2 regions of the Streptomyces sp. NPDC053474 genome follow, and region 2 is predicted to be linked to the other one. Evidence: predicted binding sites of a transcription regulator. Region 2 holds the regulator's gene; the other holds the start of a gene.

Region 1 (10,137 bases), on a different contig from region 2:
ACTACCGCCTCACGGAGGCGGGCGCGGCCGAGCTGACCAGCGGCCGCACCACCTGGACCGCCTTCACGGGCGCGGTCTCCAGCACCTTGGGGACGTGACCAGGACGCACGACACAGCACGCAACGGGGGGACGAAGGCCATGACGTACGAAACGAAGAACGAAGCGGTGGCTGGCGCAGCGGCGGCCAACGCCACGGTGACCGATGCAACCACGATCGACGACGCGGCCACCGGCGGCACGCCCACCGGCGAGGCGACGATCCGCGAGGCGACGGCCCGCCAAGCGAAGGGCGGAGGGGCACCTCCACCGGGCGGTCGCGCATCGGATGGCGACCCGCTGGACGAGACCGTGCGCGACACCGGCCTCACCCGCGAGCGCGTCCTAGCGATCTGCCGGAGCAACTGGGAGTACCGCGGAATCGACGACGCCTCCCTGCGCGACATGCTCGGCGAGCTCTCCCACCACCTGGAGGAGGCCGCCGCCGCGGGCCGTACCCCACAGGACGTGGTGGGGCCCGACGTGAAGGCGTTCGCCGCCTCTTGGGCTCGCGCGCACACGCCCCTGCCGCTGCGCGTCCTGCGCATGGGCGCCCTGATCCCCTTCGTCGTCGGCTCCCTGCTGCTGCTCACCCACCTCATCGACCGGACCCTGACCCTGTCGATAGAAGCGCCCCGGATCGCCTTCTATGGAGCGCTGGCAGCAGGCACCGTCACCTGGGAAATGCGGCGAGGGAACCTCGGCTTCAGAGGCTGGACCCTCATCGGCCTGGCCGCGTTGCCCGTAGCGGCGCTCACCGGCTGGCTCATAGGTGACGACCCGCTCTTCCATCTGCCGCTATGGGGCACGCTGCTGTTCCTCCTGCCCGGCCTGCCGTACGCCGTCAAGGACATGCGCGCGAGAAAGGGCGAGCCTTCGGAGGGCTGAGGGGACCGACGCCGCCGAGGGGACGGACTGGCGGGCGGCGGACCGGCGGGCGGCCGGGGCGGGGCACCGGCCGACAGGTCGGGCCGCCAGCTGCTGTCGGGATGGCCAACGCCCGTGACGGCCAGCGCCTGCGACGGCCGACGGCAGCCGACGAGTCGGGCGACAGCCGCCCCATCGGCAGGCAGCGACCCGCGAGGCAGGCAAGGCGATCACCGAGGTGAGGTGCCGGGCGGCTGAGTCGAGGCCCTATGCGGTGGGCTGGTGAGGTGCCGGGCGGCTGAGCCGAGCCCGCCACGCCAGGCGACCCCGACAGCCAACGCCCGCCCGGCCCGTCACCAGCCCACCACACCCATCACCAGCCCACCGCGCCCAGCCAACGCCTCACCGCTCCCAGCCAGCGGCCTACCGCACCCAGTCACCGCCCCACCGCCACTCAAGACTCGTCCGACCCCTTGCGGCGGGCGCTCGTCAGCGAAGCCACCACCCGCCAGCCGAGCGTCTCGTACAGGGCGCGTCCCTCCACGGTCCCGGCCAGGACGCCGACCTCGCAGCCCTGCTCGGCCGCGGCGGCCTGAAGCGTGCGCATGACCAGGCTGCCCAGGCCGCGGCGGCGGTGCTCCGGCGAGGTCTCGATCTGGTCCGCGACCGCCGTGCGGCCCGTCGGCGCCATCTGGCCGCGCGCCGCCCAAGAGCCATCAGCCGCGGTCACCATCGTCCGAACGACACCGCCCCGCGTCCACGTGCGCAGCCGGTAACCCTCCGGTGCCACCAGACGATCCGGGGCCACCGGGGACAGGGCCACCGTCATCAGATAGCCCTCCTCCGGATCGACCCACCACTCCGGGCCGAGCCACTGCGCCACCCGCGACGGCTCGGCGAAGACCTTCAGCCAGATGTCCGCACCGGACACCGACGCCGCGACCTTGCGCACGTCGGCCTCCTGTACACCGCCCTGCGGCGCACCGAAGACGTGCCGGGACGGATGCTTGGCCAGGCCGACGTCGATCGTGTAGCCCCACGGCTCCACCGCCGGGGGAGCGGCGCCACGGGAGGCGACCCAGCCGTCGACCCAAGCGCGCACCGCCTCGTCCGCTCCCATGACCTCCAAGGCCCCCATGGCCCCCGCGGCCGCCGTAGCCCCCGTCGCTTCCATCCGTACGTCTCCCAACGTCGACCGGCCATGTAATGGACAGTCAAGAGGTGCAGTCATAACGAGTAATGGTTGAACTAGCTAGGTGAAAGTTACTGAGTCGCGTCTCTGTGGTGGCAGAGGTGATCGCTCACAGCGAACAAACCCCTGGGAACAATCAGGGGCTCACAAGCATTGAGTCGGTATAGCTCAACTTGAATGCCGAAGGGGAGATCATGGCTGCTGAGTCCACGGCTAACACCTCGCTCGCTCTGCCCGTGCTGCCGCTCGACGACGAGGTCGTGCTGCCCGGCATGGTGGTGCCGTTCGACCTGTCCGACGCCGACGTACGAGCCGCGGTGGAGGCCGCACAGGCCGCCGCGAGGTCCAGTGGGAGTAGCAGCAAGCCGAAGGTGCTGCTTGTTCCGCGCATCGACGGGACGTACGCGGGCACCGGTGTGCTCGGCACCGTCGAGCAGGTGGGCCGGCTGTCGGACGGTGACCCCGGTGCGCTGATCCGCGGGCGGGCCCGGGTGCGCATCGGCGCGGGCACCACCGGCCCCGGCGCCGCGCTGTGGGTGGAGGGTACGCAGGTCGAGGAGACCGTGCCGGACCCGCTGCCCGGGGTGACGGCCGAGCTGGTCAAGGAGTACAAGGCCCTGGCCACGAGCTGGTTGAAGAAGCGCGGGGCCTGGCAGGTCGTCGACCGCGTGCAGCAGATCGAGGACGTCGCGGCGCTCGCGGACAACTCCGGTTACTCGCCGTTCCTCACCACCGAGCAGAAGGTCAAGCTCCTGGAGACCGAGGACCCGACGGTCCGTCTGAAGCTCGCCACCGAGCAGCTGCGCGAGCACCTGGCCGAGCAGGACGTCGCCGAGTCGATCGCCAAGGACGTCCAGGAGGGCGTGGACAAGCAGCAGCGCGAGTTCCTGCTGAGGCGTCAGCTGGAGGCGGTGCGCAAGGAGCTGCGCGAGCTGAACGGCCAGGAGGGCGAGGAGGAGTCCGACGACTACCGCGCCCGGGTCGAGGCCGCCGACCTGCCCGAGCACGTGCGGGAAGCGGCCCTGAAAGAGGTCGAGAAGCTGGAGCGCACGAGCGACCAGTCTCCCGAGGGCTCCTGGATCCGCACCTGGCTGGACACGGTCCTGGAGCTGCCGTGGACCGAGCGGACCGAGGACGCGTACGACATCAAGGGCGCGCAGCAGGTCCTGGACGCCGAGCACGCGGGTCTGGAGGACGTGAAGGAGCGGATCACCGAGTACCTGGCGGTGCGCAAGCGGCGCACGGACCGCGGCATGGGCGTGATCGGCGGGCGGCGCGGCGGCGCGGTGCTCGCGCTGGTCGGGCCGCCCGGCGTCGGCAAGACCTCGCTCGGGGAGTCGGTGGCGCACGCCATGGGGCGCAAGTTCGTGCGGGTCGCGCTCGGTGGTGTGCGGGACGAGGCGGAGATCCGCGGCCACCGGCGCACCTATGTGGGCGCCCTGCCGGGGCGGATCGTGCGGGCCATCAAGGAGGCCGGTTCGATGAACCCGGTGGTGCTCCTCGACGAGATCGACAAGGTGGGCTCGGACTTCCGGGGCGACCCGGCGGCCGCGCTCCTCGAAGTGCTCGACCCGGCGCAGAACCACACCTTCCGTGACCACTACCTGGAAGTGGAGCTGGACCTGAGCGACGTGGTCTTCCTGGCCACGGCCAATGTCCTGGAGGCCATCCCCGAGGCCCTGCTCGACCGCATGGAGCTGGTCCGCCTCGACGGCTACACCGAGGACGAGAAGGTCGTCATCGGCCGGGACCACCTGGTGCCCCGCCAGCTCGACCGGGCCGGACTCGCCGAGGGCGAGGTGACGGTCGATGAGAGCGCGCTGCGCAAGCTCGCCGGGGAGTACACGCGCGAGGCGGGGGTGCGCAATCTGGAGCGTTCCATCGCCCGGCTGCTCCGGAAGGTCGCGGCGCAGCACGAGCTGGGCGAGCGGGAGCTGCCGTTCACGGTCGGCGCGGAGGAGCTGCGCGGTCTGATCGGGCGACCGCACCACGTGCCGGAGTCGGCGCAGGACCCGGCCGAGCGGCGCACCGCGGTGCCCGGCGTGGCCACGGGGCTCGCGGTCACCGGGGCGGGCGGCGACGTGCTGTTCGTCGAGGCCTCGCTCGCCGACCCGGAGACGGGCGCGGCCGGTCTGACGCTCACCGGACAGCTGGGTGACGTGATGAAGGAGTCCGCGCAGATCGCGCTGTCCTTCCTGCGCTCCCACGGCGCCGAGCTGGAGCTGCCCGTCGGCGATCTGAAGGACCGGGGCGCGCACATCCACTTCCCGGCGGGCGCGGTGCCCAAGGACGGGCCGAGCGCGGGCATCACGATGACGACGGCGCTCGCGTCGCTGCTCAGCGGCCGTCTGGTGCGCACGGACGTGGCGATGACCGGTGAGGTCTCGCTGACCGGGCGGGTGCTGCCGATCGGCGGCGTCAAGCAGAAGCTGCTCGCGGCCCACCGCGCCGGGATCACCACAGTGATCATCCCGAAGCGGAACGAGCCGGACCTGGACGACGTCCCCGCCGAGGTCCTGGAGAAGCTCGACGTGCACGCGGTGACGGACGTCCGGCAGGTGCTCGACCTGGCGCTGGCGCCGGCCGAGGTGAAGGTTCCCGCCGCGGCGTGACGGGCGCGGCGGGGCGGTGAAGGTCCGGGGCTGTGAGGGCCCCGGACCTTGCCGCACCCGCTCTCAGGGCGAGGCCGGGCGGTCAGCCGTTGGCCAGGGCCTGCACGCGGTCGTAGGCGCCGTTGAACTTGTCGTGGTCGCCGACGATCGGGCCGGAGGACGTGTACTGCCACATGGTGTGGAAGCCCCAGCCGGCGGGGAGTTCGCCGGGGCTGGTGTTGTAGCGCGCGATCCACAGCGGGTGGGCGGAGGCGAAGCCGCCGTAGTTGCCCGTGCACTGCTTCCACCAGGTGGTGGCCGTGTAGATCACGGCGTCGCGGCCGGTGCGGGCGCGGTAGGTGTCCAGGAAGTCCTGGATCCAACTGACCATGCCGCTCTGGGACTTGCCGAAGCAGGCGGCGCCGTAGGGGTTCCATTCGATGTCGAGGGCGCCGGGCAGCGTCCTGCCGTCGGGGGACCAGCCGCCGCCGTTGTCGACGAAGTAGTTGGCCTGGGCGGCGCCGCTGGAGGTGTCGGGGGTGGCGAAGTGGTAGGCGCCGCGGATCATGCCGACGTTGTACGAGCCGTTGTACTGCTGCGCGAAGTACGGATTGCGGTAGGAGGTGGACTCCGTGGCCTTCACGTAGGCCCATCGGACGCCGCTGTCCCATAGAGCCTGCCAGTTGACGTTGCCCTGGTGGCTGCTGACGTCGACGCCCTCCGTCTGGGCGGCGTCGCCGCCGCTGGGCCTGCCGCCCTGGCCGTCGTGTTCGATGACGCCCTGGCCCATGCGGGCGCTGCCGCGCGGTGGGATGTCGTCACCGTCGGCGGACTGCGCGGCGCCGGGCAGGGCGACGAGGAGCGCGAGGGCGGACAGGACGGCGAGGAGAGCGCCCGCGACGGGATGTCCGCGGCGGGCCGTACGGGATCTGTGCACGGGCATGGCGTGCCTCCGAAAGGCCTCGTGGAGCCCGTTCGGCGCGGGCGTGGCCGAAGGTGTGGCGCTTCGCCGGTGCGGCGGGCGGGCTCGGTGGGGGGACCTGTCGACATGTCGCTGAACACTCCGTGCCACGGGTACCCGGGGCACGTGGCTTCTGGTGTGGACATGCCACCAATGAAGCTACGCACGTAGACAACGGGAGGGAAGGGGCTCTCGTGGCCGCCGTTGGTCTACGCCTGCGAAATACTGGGCGAGCTGCGGCGATGGCTGCGGCTGGCGAAAACTTTCAGGATCGGGAAAGTGCGGCAGGGGTGCTGACATGCGTGAGGACACGCACCACGGCGGGGGTTCGGGCGGGGACGGGACGGCGGTGGGCGGTGGTGTGGACCACGAGTTCCTCGCCCTGGAGCGGGAGCTGACGCTGCTGCTCCGCCGCGCCCGGGCCTCGTCCGGCGAGATGGCCCGCCAGGTCCACCCGGATCTCGAACCGGCCGCGTACGGGCTGCTCGCCTTCCTGGACGAGTCCGGGCCGCGGCGCGCCACGGACCTGGCCGCCTTCATCGGCGTCGGCAAGGCCACCATGAGCCGTCAGCTGCGGGCCCTGGAGCAGCTCGGCCTGGTCACGCGGGAGCCGGACCCCGCGGACGGCAGGGCCTGGCTCGTGCGGCTCACCCAGGAGGGCCGGGACCGGTTCCGTACGGTGCGCCGGGGGCGGCGGGAGCGGTATGTGCGGCAGCTCGCCGGGTGGGACCGGGCCGAGGTGGCCGAGCTGGCCCGACTGCTCCGGCAGCTCAACGCGCGGGCCGAGTTCTAGGCGGCGCCGCTCCGGCCCGGCTCCGGCCCGGCTCCGGCCCCGCTTTGGCCCGGCTTCGGACCGGCGTCCCCTTCCGCTGCACGTAACCCGCTGGTGCAATTCCGCTTCGTACGTGGGCACATGACCCTCCGCGGCCGTGCCCGTACGGGCGGGCGTGCCGGGGCCGCGGCTACAGCTCCGCGTACACCACGGCCGCGTCGTCGTGTCGCTTTCCGCGCGGGAACGCCGTGCCGTCCGGGTCCGCCTCCTCCAACTCGCGTACGCGCTCGACGAGTCCCCGCGGGCCGTCCTTGCGCAGCAGCGCGAAGCAGTCGGCCCAGCCGCCCTCGCGGAACGTCTCGACCCAGCGCCCGGCCCCGTCCGTGAGCGCGGCGAGGGCGGTGACGGCGGAGCGGGGCCGTTCGCCGGTGACCGCGAGGGCGGCGACGGCGGGGTCGGCGGCGGCGGTGTGGAAGCCGCCCTCCGCGTTCCGCAGCGCCTCGACGGCGGCCGCGTACTCACCGCCGAGCGCCCGCCGTTCGGCGGAGCCGCGCGGCAGCGCCCGTACGGCGTCGCGCAGGGTGCGCACGGCGGCCGGGAGCTCGTCCAGGCGCCGGTCGAGGACCGCGTCCACCGCGCCGTCGGGTCCCGCGAGGAGCAGCGCCGAGTCGGACAGGACGAGGTACGAGACGCGCTCGGCGTCCCAGCGGGCGAGGACCACCGTCGCCTGCGGGGTGCGCGGGTGAGAAAGGTCACAGGTGTCACGGTGGGTGTCCGCGGTGCGCGAGATGGCCGCCGCGAGGATCTCAGGGAGCGTCAGATCCGGTCGGGAAACGGACAGTTCGCCCAGTGCGCCGCCGAGGCGCGCGGTGAACCAGGGGACGGAATGCAGACAGCCGACGTCCTCGGCCGGGGGCGTCACGCCGTCGAGCAGGACCAGTGATCCGCCCTGTCCGGACGCGGGCAGCGCGACCGAGGCGTAGTCCTCGTTGGGGCGGTCGGGGGCGCCGGGTTCGGTGGCCAGTTCGATGCGCATCGGGTCAGTCTGCCCGAGGTGCGCCGGGGCCCGGCCGGAGGGCGCGCGCCGACGTTGGGGCGGCCCGGCGGCGGGGGTCAGGGCAGGGGAAATCGGCCGGAATCGACGGCTCCGAAGGGTGTGGCGGCGCATCCTGCCAAAGCCGTCCTCGGACGTCCAACCGGCGCACCGCGCGCGGCCCGCACGACACGCAGCGTGACTTGCTCGCCAACTCCCAGTCGATGTTCACTCCTTCAGGTGGCCAGGCAGACGATGCGAGACTGCCGCGCACCGGCACTGGAATCGTCTGGCAAGGTCAGGGTCCGTGCCGGGAGCGCTCGCGTTGACGGATCGTCACCCGGGCCCTAGGGCAGACGAAAACAGGAATGCGAGCTCCGGTGCAAGAGATGCGGCCTCGGCGCGAAGGCAGCCAGAAGGCCCCGGGAAGGGCCAGACCGGGCGCCGCGACCCCTCCCTCCGGCCAGGGCGCCGCGGGGCGCGAGGGCCACGCGGAGACCCCCGCCGACGCGTTCGCGGAGGCCGCGGCCCGTACGGAGCCCCTGGCCCGTGCCGAAGGCCCGGGCGAGGCTTCGCCCAGCGCCCGGCGCGGCACCGGCGCCCCGGCGTCTGCCGAGCGTCCGACCGGCGCTTCGCCCGCGCCCCGGCACGCCACCAGCACCTCGGCGGACGCCGAGCGCCCGTCCGAGGCCGCGCCCCGGAGCCAGCACGCCACCGGCGCCCCGGCGTCTGCCGAGCGTCCGAACGGCGCTTCGCCCGCGCCCCGGCACGCCACCAGCACCCCGGCGAACGCCGAGCGCCCGTCCGAGGCCGCGCCCCGGAGCCAGCACGCCACCGGCGACCGGGCCCGCGCCGACCGCGCGACCGGCACAGCACCCCGGGCCGAGCACGGCACCGGCACCCCGGCGTCCGTCGAGCACCCGAACGGCACCTCGCCCGCGCCCCAGCGCAACACCAGCACCCCGGCGAACGCCGAGCACCCCTCCGACCCCGCGCCCCGGAGCCAGCACGCCACCGGCGCCCAGCCCCGCCCCGAGCACCCGACCGGCGTCCAGGGCCCGACCGGCGTCCAGGGCCCGACCGGCGTCCAGGGCCCGACCGGCGTCCAGGGCCCGACCGGCGTCCAGGGCCCGAGCGGCGTCCAGGGCCCGAGCGGCGTCCAGGGCCCGAGCGGCTCCCAGGGCCCGAGCAGCGCCTCGGCCGCGCCCCAGCACGCCACCGGCGCCTCGCCCACGCTCCACCCCGCCACCAGCACCCCGGCGGACGCCGAGCCGACGTCCGGCCCGGCCCAGCCGGTGCCGCAGCAGGCCGCTGCCGCCCAGCCCACGGACCCGCAGGCCCCGGCGCCGCAGGCCCCAGCCGCGCAGCCAGGCGCTGCCCAAGCCCCAGCCGCGCAGCCAAGCACCGCTCAAGCCATGGCCGCGCAGCCGGGCCCTGCCCCGGCCCCGGCCGCGCAGCCAGGCTCCGCTCAAGCCGCGGCCGCGCCCAAGGCCCGAGTCCGCAACCGCCTCATCGCGGCGGTCGCCGTGGTCGCCGCCGCCGTCGCCGGAGCGGGGGCGCCCGCGATCATTGCCGCCTCCGGGGACCTCAGCGACTCGCAGAGCCTCGTCACGCTGTCCGAGCTCACCCAGCAGGCCATCACGCTCAGCCACTCGCTGGCCGACGAGCGCGACGAGGTCACCGCCTACATCGCCGCCGGGCGCCCGGACGGCAAGGGCCTGTCCGAGAGCCGCAGCGCCCGCGTGGACCGGCGGATCGAGGAGCTGCGCGAGGCCGCCGCCGACGCGAACACCAACAGCTCCGTCACGGCCGGGCTCCGCCGGGACCTCGCGGAGCTCGCCACCGTGCGGCGCTCCGCGCTCACCGGCAGGAGCAGCGCCCTCGACGCCCACAAGGCGTACGCGAAGGCCATCGACGAACTCCACGCCCTCACCCGCGAACTGGCCGAGAAGCTGCCGCCGCGCGCGGGCTCCGGCGCCTACGCGCTCGCCGACCTCGACCACGCCGTCGACCAGGCGGGCGCCACCCGCGGCCTGCTGCTCGCCGCCCTGTCCGTGCCCCGCCCGGCCGCCACAGGAGCCACCGTCGACCCGGTCACCGGCCTGCCCACCTCCGCGACCGACCCGTCGGACGCCGAGGCCGGGCAGCGCGACGACCTCAGCACCGCTGCCCAGCAGGCGCACGTCCGCGAACTCGCCGCGCTCGCCGACTTCCAGGGCGCCGCGCCCGCCAAGGCCCGCGCCACCTACGAGTCGACGGTCACCGGCTCCGAGGTGACCACGGCCGAGCAGTACCTGGACCGGCTCACCGACGAGCGCAAGCTGTCCGCCGCCGACCAGCGCCTGGACCGGGACAAGGTCAACGCCGCCCTCTCCGCCCGCATCGAGGCCATGCGCGGCGCCGAGAACGCGCTCGCCGCCGACCGTACGAAGAGCCTCGCCGAGCTGCGTGACGACGACGTCACCGCCCTGGAGATCAGGGTGGCGCTCGTGGGCGCGCTGCTGCTCCTCGCCGTCGGCGTGGCCATGGCGACGGCCCGCTCGCTCACCCGCCCGCTCGCCGTGCTCCGCCTCGGCGCGGCCCGGGTGGCGGCGGCGCCCGCGACGGCGGAGCCGGTGCGGTTCACCGGCCGCGACGACGAGTTCGCCGCCGTCGTCCGGTCCGTCAACGCGCTGCACGGCCAC
Region 2 (10,137 bases):
CGTCGCGCGGGACGCCGTCGGCGTAGAACCACCAGCGGTTGCCGCTGATCACGGCGAGGTTCGCGGCCTCGTCGCCGTCGATGTCGACGAAGACGGCGGCCTCGCCGAAGCGGCGCTCGCTGTCGGCGGGCGCGGTCAGGACCTCGCCGCCCCGCTTGAAGCCGTCCTTGCCGCCCCAGATGACCGTGACGGTGCCCTCGGGCCTGCCCGCCGTCCTCTCGCCGGGCGCGCCGACGATCAGGTCCGCGTAGCCGTCGCTGTCCACGTCCCCGCTGGTGACGCTCTCGCCGAACTCGTCGCCCCGCTCGGTGACTCCGGGCACCCCGGGCGTGTCCTGCGTGAGGGTCGTGGACCGGCGCTCGTCGACGCCCGCCGCCGAACCGTACGACACGGTCACGGAATTGGCCCCCGGCGTCCCGATCACCAGGTCGCGGTGGCCGTCGCCGTTGAAGTCGTCCTTGCGGACGGTGGGCGCGGCGGCGGCCGTGCCTGCCAGCGGCAGCGTGACCGCGGCGGCCGCGAGGGCGACCGCGGTCGCCGTGAGGGCCAGGTTCCTTGCGCGCACGTACGCTCCCCGTGAGTGAAGTGGTCCTTCCGGGGATGTGACCGGCGGGCTGTACGAATGGTTGTGCGAGGTTGGCTGTGAAGTGAACCGGACCTTGCGGGCTAGCGGTTGGTGAACATCGTCGTGGAGAAGGTGAGGACCGGCTTCCGCTCCACCAGGGCGCCGGACCTCACGCCCCGGTACACCTCCACGCGGTCCGTGCCCCGGCCCGTGGACGTCCGTACGACCAGGTCCGCGCGGCGGTCGCCGTCGAAGTCGGCCACCTTCAGGACCTGGACGGCCTCACCCCTGTGCGCGGGGGCGAGCGTGGCCGTGGGGCGGGCCGGGAGGCCCGTGGCGCGGCCCCGGTAGAGCCACACCTCGCCGGGGCGGCCCCCGGTCACGACGAGCTCGCCGCGGCCGTCGCCGTCGAGGTCGCCGGTCCGCACGGCGGCGTCGCGCACCGCGAGGGTGGCCCGTGCGGTGCCGGGCACGTCGTAGCGCAGGGCGATGCCGCGCGGCCCCGGCAGCGCCGCGTCCACCGCGCGGCCGCCGCGGAAGGCGCCGAAGGCCGTGTCCGTGCCCGCGGGGAGCAGCGCCCCGGTGCGGCTCGGCCCCTTGGGCCCGCCGAGGACCAGGCCGCCACGGGACGCGCCCGCCGCAGCGCGGACCACCAGGTCGTCGTAGCCGTCGCGGTTCACGTCCACGGCGGGGCCGCCCGTCACCAGCTCGTTGCCGGGCGCGGGGAGCGGGGCCGCGGCGGCGCGCGGCCCGCCCGCGCGGGTGAAGGGGCCGCGCAGGAAGGTCAGATGGGCGCCGCTCGCGTGCAGCACGAGGTCCTGGGCCCCGTCCCCGTCGAAGTCGCCGCACACCGGCTGGTCCGGCCAGTCGTTGCCGAGCCGCGCCCGCGCGGGCACGCGGAGCTTGACGGCCTTGCCGGTCAGGCCCTTCGGGGAGCCGAAGAGGAGCTGGAGCGGCACCGGCGGCTGCCCCTGGCCGTCGTAGGGCGGATCCGTCGACACCACCAGGTCGGTGAACCCGTCCCCGTCCAGGTCGCAGGCCGCCTCGGACTCGAACGCGGCGGGCAGCTCGCCCTTCGTACGGGCGCCGTTGGCGCGCGCGGTCAGCAGCTGCCGGGTGCCGGGGGCGAGTCCGGCGCGGCCGCCGTAGACGACGCCGATGCCGGGGTCGTCGCCGTGCCCGCGGTGCGCCAGGTCGTCGAGGACGAGGTCGCGGGCGCCGTCGCCGTTGAAGTCGTCGGGCACCTTGCTGCCCCTGCCCTGCGGGACGGCCTTGTGGGGCGCGCCGCGGGCCGTGAGTCCTTCGGGCGCGGGGCGGGCGTGGGACTCGCCGTCGCCGCCGCAGCCCGCGAGGAGAAGGGCGCAGCCGACGGCGGCGGCCAGCAGTCGTATACCGGATCTCCTCAAGCCACCCACCCCTGAGTCACCACAGTCGTCATGAGCACCACAGGTTTACACGAACGCCGAAGGGCCGGTTCCGCCAGGGCGGAACCGGCCCGTTACGACCGTCTTGTGCGGCTCACTTACGACCGTCTCGTGCGGCTCACTTCACCGGCTCGGGCTCCGGCTCGCTCTCCGCCTCGGCCGCGCCCGCCGGGTCGACGGGCGTCTTGACCGAGTCGAGGAGCAGCTGCGCCACGTCCACGACCTGGAGGGACTCCTTGGCCTGGCCATCGTTCTTCTTGCCGTTGACAGAGTCGGTCAGCATGACCAGGCAGAACGGGCAGGCCGTCGACACGATGTCCGGGTTGAGGCTGAGGGCCTCGTCCACGCGCTCCGTGTTGATGCGCTTGCCGATCCGCTCCTCCATCCACATCCGCGCGCCACCGGCGCCGCAGCAGAAGCCGCGCTCCTTGTGGCGGTGCATCTCCTGCTGGCGCAGGCCCGGGACCTTGTCCATGATCTCGCGCGGGGGCGTGTAGATCTTGTTGTGACGGCCCAGGTAGCAGGGGTCGTGGTACGTGATCAGGCCCTCGACCGGCGTGACCGGGATGAGCTTGCCCTCGTCGATGAGGTGCTGGAGCAGCTGGGTGTGGTGGATGACCTCGTAGTCGCCGCCGAGCTGCGGGTACTCGTTGCCGAGGGTGTTGAGGCAGTGCGGGCAGGTCGCGACGATCTTCTTGGCCGACTTGGGCTTCTTCGTCTCCGGGTCGTCGTCGTCCTCGCCGAACGCCATGTTCAGCGAGGCCACGTTCTCGGCGCCCAGCTGCTGGAAGAGCGGCTCGTTGCCGAGGCGCCGGGCCGAGTCACCCGTGCACTTCTCGTCGCCGCCCATGATCGCGAACTTCACGCCCGCCATGTGCAGCAGCTCCGCGAAGGCCTTCGTGGTCTTCTTGGCCCGGTCCTCCAGGGCGCCCGCGCAGCCGACCCAGTACAGGTACTCGACCTCGGTGAGGTCCTCGATGTCCTTGCCGACGACCGGGACCTCGAAGTCGACCTCCTTGGTCCACTCCAGGCGCTGCTTCTTGGCCAGGCCCCAGGGGTTGCCCTTCTTCTCCAGGTTCTTGAGCATCGTGCCCGCCTCGGACGGGAACGCGGACTCGATCATCACCTGGTAGCGGCGCATGTCGACGATGTGGTCGATGTGCTCGATGTCGACGGGGCACTGCTCGACGCAGGCGCCGCAGGTGGTGCAGGACCACAGGACGTCCGGGTCGATGACGCCGTTCTCTTCGAGGGTGCCGATCAGCGGGCGCTCGGCCTCCGCGAGCGCGGCGGCGGGAACGTCCTTGAGCTGCTCGGCGGTCGCCTTCTCCTCGCCCTCCATGGACTTGCCGCCCCCGGCGAGCAGGTACGGGGCCTTGGCGTGCGCGTGGTCGCGCAGCGACATGATCAGGAGCTTCGGCGACAGGGGCTTGCCGGTGTTCCAGGCGGGGCACTGCGACTGGCAGCGGCCGCACTCGGTGCAGGTGGAGAAGTCGAGGATGCCCTTCCAGGAGAACTGCTCGACCTGGCTGACGCCGAAGACGGTGTCCTCGTCCGGGTCCTCCCAGTCGATCTCCTTGCCGCCGCTCGTCATCGGCAGGAGCGGGCCGAGCGCGGTGGAGCCGTCGGCCTTCCGCTTGAACCAGATGTTGGGGAAGGCCAGGAAGCGGTGCCAGGCGACGCCCATGTCGGTCTTCAGGGAGACCGTGATCATCCAGATGAACGAGGTCGCGATCTTCAGACCGGCGAAGAAATACGTGAGGTTCTGGAGCGTCGAGAGGTCCATGCCCGAGAACCACGAGACGAACGGGTACGAGAGGAAGAACGAGGCCTCGTAGCCGTCCACGTGGTGCTGGGCGCCCTCCAGGGCGTGCAGCATGAAGATGCAGACGCCCACGATGAGGATGACGCCCTCGACGAAGTACGCCTGGCCCGTGTTGGAGCCCGCGAAGCGGGACTTGCGGCCCGGCTTGCCCGGCCGGTTCAGCTGCCGGATGACGATCAGCGTCAGGATGCCGAGCACGGTCATCGTGCCGAGGAACTCGACGAAGACGTTGTACGGCGCCCAGTCGCCGATGACCGGCAGGATCCAGTCGGCCTTGAAGAGCTGGCCGATGGCGTTCACGATCGTGAGCAGCAGGGAGAAGAAGCCCACCGCCACGAACCAGTGCGCGACGCCGACGATGCCCCACCGGTTCATCCGGGTGTGGCCGAGGAACTCCTTGACCACGGTGAGGGTGCGCTCGGCGGGCGCGTCGGTCCGGGTGCCTGCGGGCACGGCCTGGCCGAGCCGCACGAACTGGTAGATCTGCAGGATGGCACGGCCGAACAGCGCGACGCCGACCGCGATTAGGACCAGCGACACGATGATCGCGGCGAGTTGCATTTCGGGGCTCCTCAGGCCTGCGAGGCGTCTATTACTAAGCAGTAACTTATGCAGTCCGTCTGAGACTACCCACATACGGTGCGGCCGCGCAGCCAGGCAGGCGGTGATCTGTGTCGCTCAGGCTTCCCTTTCCGCCCCCGCTCGGCGCCGCTCAACCCTTCCGGGGCGGGCGCCGTCTCTCCCCGTGATCCCTGGGTTGCGCGTAAGGGTGGGATAAGAGTTGAGTCCTGTCGACTCAGCTCTGTTGACTCGGGGCAACCTGTGGGGCATCCTTGAGTCAGTTCCACTCAAGTAGGTATCTGGAGGCATTGAAATGGCACGTGCGGTCGGCATCGACCTGGGCACGACTAACTCCGTCGTCAGCGTTCTCGAAGGCGGCGAGCCCACCGTCATCACCAACGCCGAAGGCGCCAGGACCACGCCGTCCGTCGTCGCCTTCGCCAAGAACGGTGAGGTCCTGGTGGGCGAGGTCGCCAAGCGCCAGGCAGTCACCAACGTCGACAGGACCATCCGCTCCGTGAAGCGCCACATGGGCACGGACTGGAAGGTCGACATCGACGACAAGAACTTCAACCCGCAGCAGATCAGCGCCTTCATCCTGCAGAAGCTGAAGCGCGACGCCGAGGCGTACCTGGGCGAGAAGGTCACGGACGCGGTCATCACCGTGCCCGCGTACTTCAACGACTCCGAGCGTCAGGCGACGAAGGAGGCCGGTGAGATCGCGGGTCTGAACGTCCTGCGCATTGTCAACGAGCCGACTGCCGCCGCCCTGGCCTACGGCCTCGACAAGGACGACCAGACCATTCTCGTCTTCGACCTCGGTGGCGGCACCTTCGACGTCTCGCTGCTCGAGATCGGCGACGGCGTCGTCGAGGTGAAGGCCACCAACGGCGACAACCACCTCGGTGGTGACGACTGGGACCAGCGCGTCGTCGACTACCTGGTCAAGCAGTTCGCCAACGGCCACGGCGTCGACCTGTCCAAGGACAAGATGGCGCTCCAGCGCCTGCGCGAGGCCGCCGAGAAGGCGAAGATCGAGCTCTCGTCCTCGACCGAGACGACGATCAACCTGCCCTACATCACGGCCTCCGCCGAGGGCCCGCTGCACCTGGACGAGAAGCTCACGCGCGCCCAGTTCCAGCAGCTCACGTCCGACCTCCTGGAGCGCTGCAAGACGCCGTTCCACAACGTCATCAAGGACGCGGGCATCCAGCTCTCCGAGATCGACCACGTCGTCCTCGTCGGCGGCTCCACCCGCATGCCCGCCGTCGCCGAGCTCGTCAAGGAGCTGACCGGCGGCAACGAGGCCAACAAGGGCGTGAACCCGGACGAGGTCGTCGCCATCGGCGCCGCCCTCCAGGCCGGTGTCCTCAAGGGCGAGGTCAAGGACGTCCTGCTCCTCGACGTGACCCCGCTGTCGCTTGGCATCGAGACCAAGGGCGGCATCATGACCAAGCTCATCGAGCGGAACACCACGATTCCGACGAAGCGCTCCGAGATCTTCACGACGGCCGAGGACAACCAGCCGTCCGTGCAGATCCAGGTCTACCAGGGCGAGCGCGAGATCGCGGCGTACAACAAGAAGCTCGGCATGTTCGAGCTGACCGGCCTGCCCCCGGCCCCGCGCGGCGTCCCGCAGATCGAGGTCTCCTTCGACATCGACGCCAACGGGATCATGCACGTGACCGCGAAGGACCTCGGCACGGGCAAGGAGCAGAAGATGACCGTCACCGGTGGCTCCTCGCTGCCGAAGGACGAGGTCAACCGCATGCGCGAAGAGGCCGAGAAGTACGCGGACGAGGACCACGCACGCCGCGAGGCCGCCGAGTCGCGCAACCAGGGCGAGCAGCTCGTCTACCAGACGGAGAAGTTCCTCAAGGACAACGAGGACAAGGTCCCCGGTGACGTCAAGACCGAGGTCGAGACGGCCGTCGCCGAGCTGAAGGAGAAGCTCAAGGGCGAGGACACCGCGGAGATCCGCACCGCCACGGAGAAGGTCGCCGCCGTCTCCCAGAAGCTGGGCCAGGCCATGTACGCCGACGCCCAGGCGGCGGGCGCCCCCGGTGCCGAAGGTGCCGCCCCGGGCGCCGAGGCGCCGAACATGTCCAAGGAAGACGACGTCGTGGACGCCGAGATCGTCGACGACGAGAAGCCCGGTGACGCGAAGGGCGGCGCTGCCTGATGACGGAGGAGACCCCGGGCTTCGGCGACGCCGAGCGGCCCGACGTCCCCTCCGGCGCCACCCCTGACGAAGCGGCGCCGCAGGCCGCCGAGCCCTCCAGCGAGGAGGGCCCGGCGGCCCCGGCCGGGGACGCAATGCGAGAAGCAGGACTGACGGCCCAGCTGGACCAGGCCCGCTCGGCGCTCAGCGAGCGCACCGCGGACCTCCAGCGGCTCCAGGCCGAGTACCAGAACTACCGCCGCCGCGTGGAGCGGGACAAGGTGACGGTGAAGGAGATCGCCTCGGCGAACCTCCTCACCGAGCTGCTCCCGACCCTCGACGACGTCGGCCGCGCGCGGGACCACGGCGAGCTGGTCGGCGGCTTCAAGTCGGTGGCCGAATCGCTGGAGACCGTCGTCGCCAAGATGGGCCTCCAGCAGTTCGGCAAGGAGGGCGAGCCCTTCGACCCGACGATCCACGAGGCCCTGATGCACAGCTACGCACCGGACGTCACGGAGACGACGTGCGTCGCGATCCTCCAGCCGGGGTATCGCATCGGCGAGCGCGTCATCCGTCCCGCCCGCGTGGCGGTGGCGGAGCCGCAGCCCGGCGCGCAGACGGTGAAGCCGGACGCGGCCGACGGCGCCGACGGCGAGGTCGAGACGCCCGCCGCCGCGGACCAGGCCGAGGCCAAGGACGCGGGCCAGCCCGCCGACCAGGCCGACAAGGCCGAGAACAAGGAGAACGGTGGCCCGGACAAGGGCTGACGTTGACACGGACGGCGACGTCGGCCGCGGCCGGGCCCCCGGCGACCATGATGGTCGCGGACCCGGCGTCGCGGTCGGCGTCGGCGTCGACCTGACGACGAGGAAGGAGGGACGTCGGGGATGAGCACCAAGGACTTCATCGAGAAGGACTTCTACAAGGTCCTCGGCGTCCCCAAGGACGCCACCGAAGCCGAGATCAAGAAGGCGTACCGGAAGCTCGCCCGCGAGAACCACCCGGACGCCAACAAGGGCAACGCGAAGGCCGAGGAGCGCTTCAAGGAGATCTCCGAGGCGAACGACGTCCTCGGCGACCCGAAGAAGCGCAAGGAGTACGACGAGGCCCGCGCGCTCTTCGGCAACGGCGGATTCAGGCCAGGCCCCGGAGCGGGCGGCGGCACGTTCAACTTCGACCTGGGCGACCTCTTCGGAGGCGGCGCCCCGGGCGGCGGTGGAGCGGGCGCCGGCGGCTTCGGCGGCGGCCTAGGTGACGTCTTCGGGGGCCTGTTCAACCGCGGCGGCGCGGGCACGGGGACGCGTACGCAGCCGCGCCGCGGCCAGGACATCGAGTCCGAGGTCACGCTGAGCTTCACGGAGGCGGTGGAGGGCGCGACGGTTCCGCTGCGCATGTCCTCGCAGGCCGCCTGCAAGGCGTGCTCGGGCACCGGCGACAAGAACGGCACGCCGCGCGTGTGCCCCACCTGTGTGGGCACGGGCCAGGTCTCCCGGGGCGGCGGTGGCGGGTTCTCCCTCACCGACCCCTGCGTGGACTGCAAGGGCCGCGGCCTGATCGCCGAGACGCCCTGCGAGGTGTGCCACGGCAGCGGCCGCGCGAAGTCGTCGCGGACGATGCAGGTGCGCATCCCGGCGGGCGTCAGCGACGGCCAGCGGATCCGCCTGCGCGGCAAGGGCGCTCCCGGTGAGCGCGGCGGCCCCGCGGGCGATCTGTACGTGGTCGTCCATGTGGACGCCCACCCGGTCTTCGGCCGCAGGGGCGAGAACCTCACGGTGACGGTCCCGGTGACCCTCTCCGAGGCCGCGCTCGGCGGCGAGGTGCGGGTGCCCACGCTCGGCGGCGTGCCCGTCACCCTGAAGCTGCCCCCGGGCACGCCGAACGGGCGCACGATGCGGGTGCGCGGCAAGGGCCCCGCCCGCAAGGACGGCACGCCCGGCGACCTGCTCGTCACGGTGGAGGTGTCCGTACCGACGACGCTGTCCCCCGAGGCGAAGGAAGCCCTGGAGGAGTACCGCAAGGCGACTGCGGATCTCGATCCGCGGGCAGAACTGTTCAAGGCCGCGAAGGGAGCGTGACCTCATGGAGCGGGACGGCCGCCGACGCAACCCGTATCAGCTGACGGACGAGACCCCGGTGTACGTCATCTCGGTGGCGGCCCAGCTCTCCGGTCTCCACCCCCAGACCCTGCGGCAGTACGACCGCCTGGGCCTGGTCTCGCCCGACCGCACCGCGGGCCGGGGCCGGCGGTACTCCGCCCGGGACATCGAGCTGCTCCGCACCGTCCAGCAGCTCTCCCAGGAGGAGGGCATCAACCTCGCGGGCATCAAGCGCATCATCGAGCTGGAGAACCAGGTCGCCGCGCTCCAGTCCCGGGTCGCCGAGCTGTCGGCGGCCGTCGAGGGCGCGGCCGCCGCGATGCAGCAGCGCGAGGCCCAGGTCCACGCCTCCTACCGCCGCGACCTGGTGCCGTACCAGGACGTGCAGCAGGCGAGCGCGCTCGTGGTGTGGCGACCGAAGAGGTCGCCGGAGCAGTAGCCCGCCGCGGTCCGGCACGCGAAGGCCGGGCGCCCGTACCCGAACGACTCGGGGGCGGGCGCCCGGCCTTCGTCGTGCCCGGAGTGACGGGAGGTGCGCACGTGGTGGGGGGAGAGAAACCGCTGGTCCGTGGGGGACGGGGCGCTCCGGCGAGGAGTCGCAGGGGAACGCTGGACGGCACGCCGCACTCCTATAGTTGGCAGGCTGTCGTGTTTCTTCCGCGGGAAAGCTGGATTCTCCATGGCCATGGTCGGGCTGTTCTGGATCGCCGAGGGCGATGTGTACGTGGGCTCGAAGCCGTCCGGGCTCGCTCCCGGGGTCCGGCTGACACCCGAGGGGGTGGCCGGGCTCGGGCACCAGCAGTCCGGCCTGTGGCTCTGGGACGACGTACGGGCGCTGAGCATCGAGGACGTCCCGGTGAAGTCGCTGAAGCGGCAGGTCGGGATGGTGGTGGACATGGCGCTCACGGTCGGGCTCGGCGGCGGTGAGGACGCGCCCTCGATGACCGTGTGCGTGGAGACCGCCGACCAGGAGGTCGAGCTGACCGCGTACGTGGCGGCGGCGTACGGCTACTCCCAGAAGGAGTACGACCTGTCCCGCGCCCTGCTCGCCCGGCTCACGGAGGGGGCCGCCACGCTGCTGACCACGCTGTCGGCGATGGCCGAGTGGGGGCGCTCGCACGAGGGCGGCACGCCGCGCCGCGAGCTGCGCGAGCGCCTGCTGCGGGAGTGGGCGGGTCAGGCGTAGGCGCCCGCTCCGCGGGGCGCGTGGCTGCCCCGGCCCGCCACGGAACGCGGCGGGCCGGAGCGCCTCAGGGAAGCGCGACCCCGCGGGGGGAGACCACAACAGAGCCGCTGCGGTCCTCACCATGCAGTGCCGCGCCCACGCTCCGCTACCGTCAACTTGTTGCGGTGCAAGGGGCGGGGGCGGGGGCAAGTAGCCGCAATTGCGGACGTTCGTGCCTCAGCGGGTACGGCCGGGGCCGCGGGATCCGCGAGGGCCGCCCGGGCCTGTGGGGCCGAGGAGGCCCGACTGGCCGATGCGGTAGCCGAGTTGGGTGCGGCCC

What was found. The regulator HspR, encoded in region 2, represses chaperone genes until heat shock. The targets are predictions, from matches to a motif close to TTGAGNNNNNNNNNCTCAA.
Region 1: a site for HspR is predicted at 2,250-2,268, ahead of lon (endopeptidase La). Genes of this name have one in related genera too.

Annotation. Positions count from the first base shown of each region.
Region 1 covers NZ_JBITXV010000007.1:54,776-64,912, forward strand. The annotation lists gene ACIG3E_RS17950 (PadR family transcriptional regulator) at 1-98, shown strand, start outside; gene ACIG3E_RS17955 (hypothetical protein) at 140-925, shown strand; gene ACIG3E_RS17960 (GNAT family N-acetyltransferase) at 1,359-2,024, opposite strand; gene lon (endopeptidase La) at 2,291-4,708, shown strand; gene ACIG3E_RS17970 (lysozyme) at 4,791-5,630, opposite strand; gene ACIG3E_RS17975 (MarR family winged helix-turn-helix transcriptional regulator) at 5,947-6,441, shown strand; gene ACIG3E_RS17980 (hypothetical protein) at 6,611-7,456, opposite strand; gene ACIG3E_RS17985 (nitrate- and nitrite sensing domain-containing protein) at 8,869-10,137, shown strand, end outside.
Region 2 covers NZ_JBITXV010000002.1:264,768-274,904, reverse strand. The annotation lists gene ACIG3E_RS04795 (FG-GAP repeat protein) at 1-565, opposite strand, end outside; gene ACIG3E_RS04790 (FG-GAP repeat domain-containing protein) at 667-1,971, opposite strand; gene ACIG3E_RS04785 ((Fe-S)-binding protein) at 2,108-4,375, opposite strand; gene dnaK (molecular chaperone DnaK) at 4,689-6,557, shown strand; gene grpE (nucleotide exchange factor GrpE) at 6,557-7,303, shown strand; gene dnaJ (molecular chaperone DnaJ) at 7,424-8,611, shown strand; gene ACIG3E_RS04765 (heat shock protein transcriptional repressor HspR) at 8,616-9,071, shown strand; gene ACIG3E_RS04760 (hypothetical protein) at 9,312-9,818, shown strand; gene ACIG3E_RS04755 (LuxR C-terminal-related transcriptional regulator) at 10,035-10,137, opposite strand, start outside.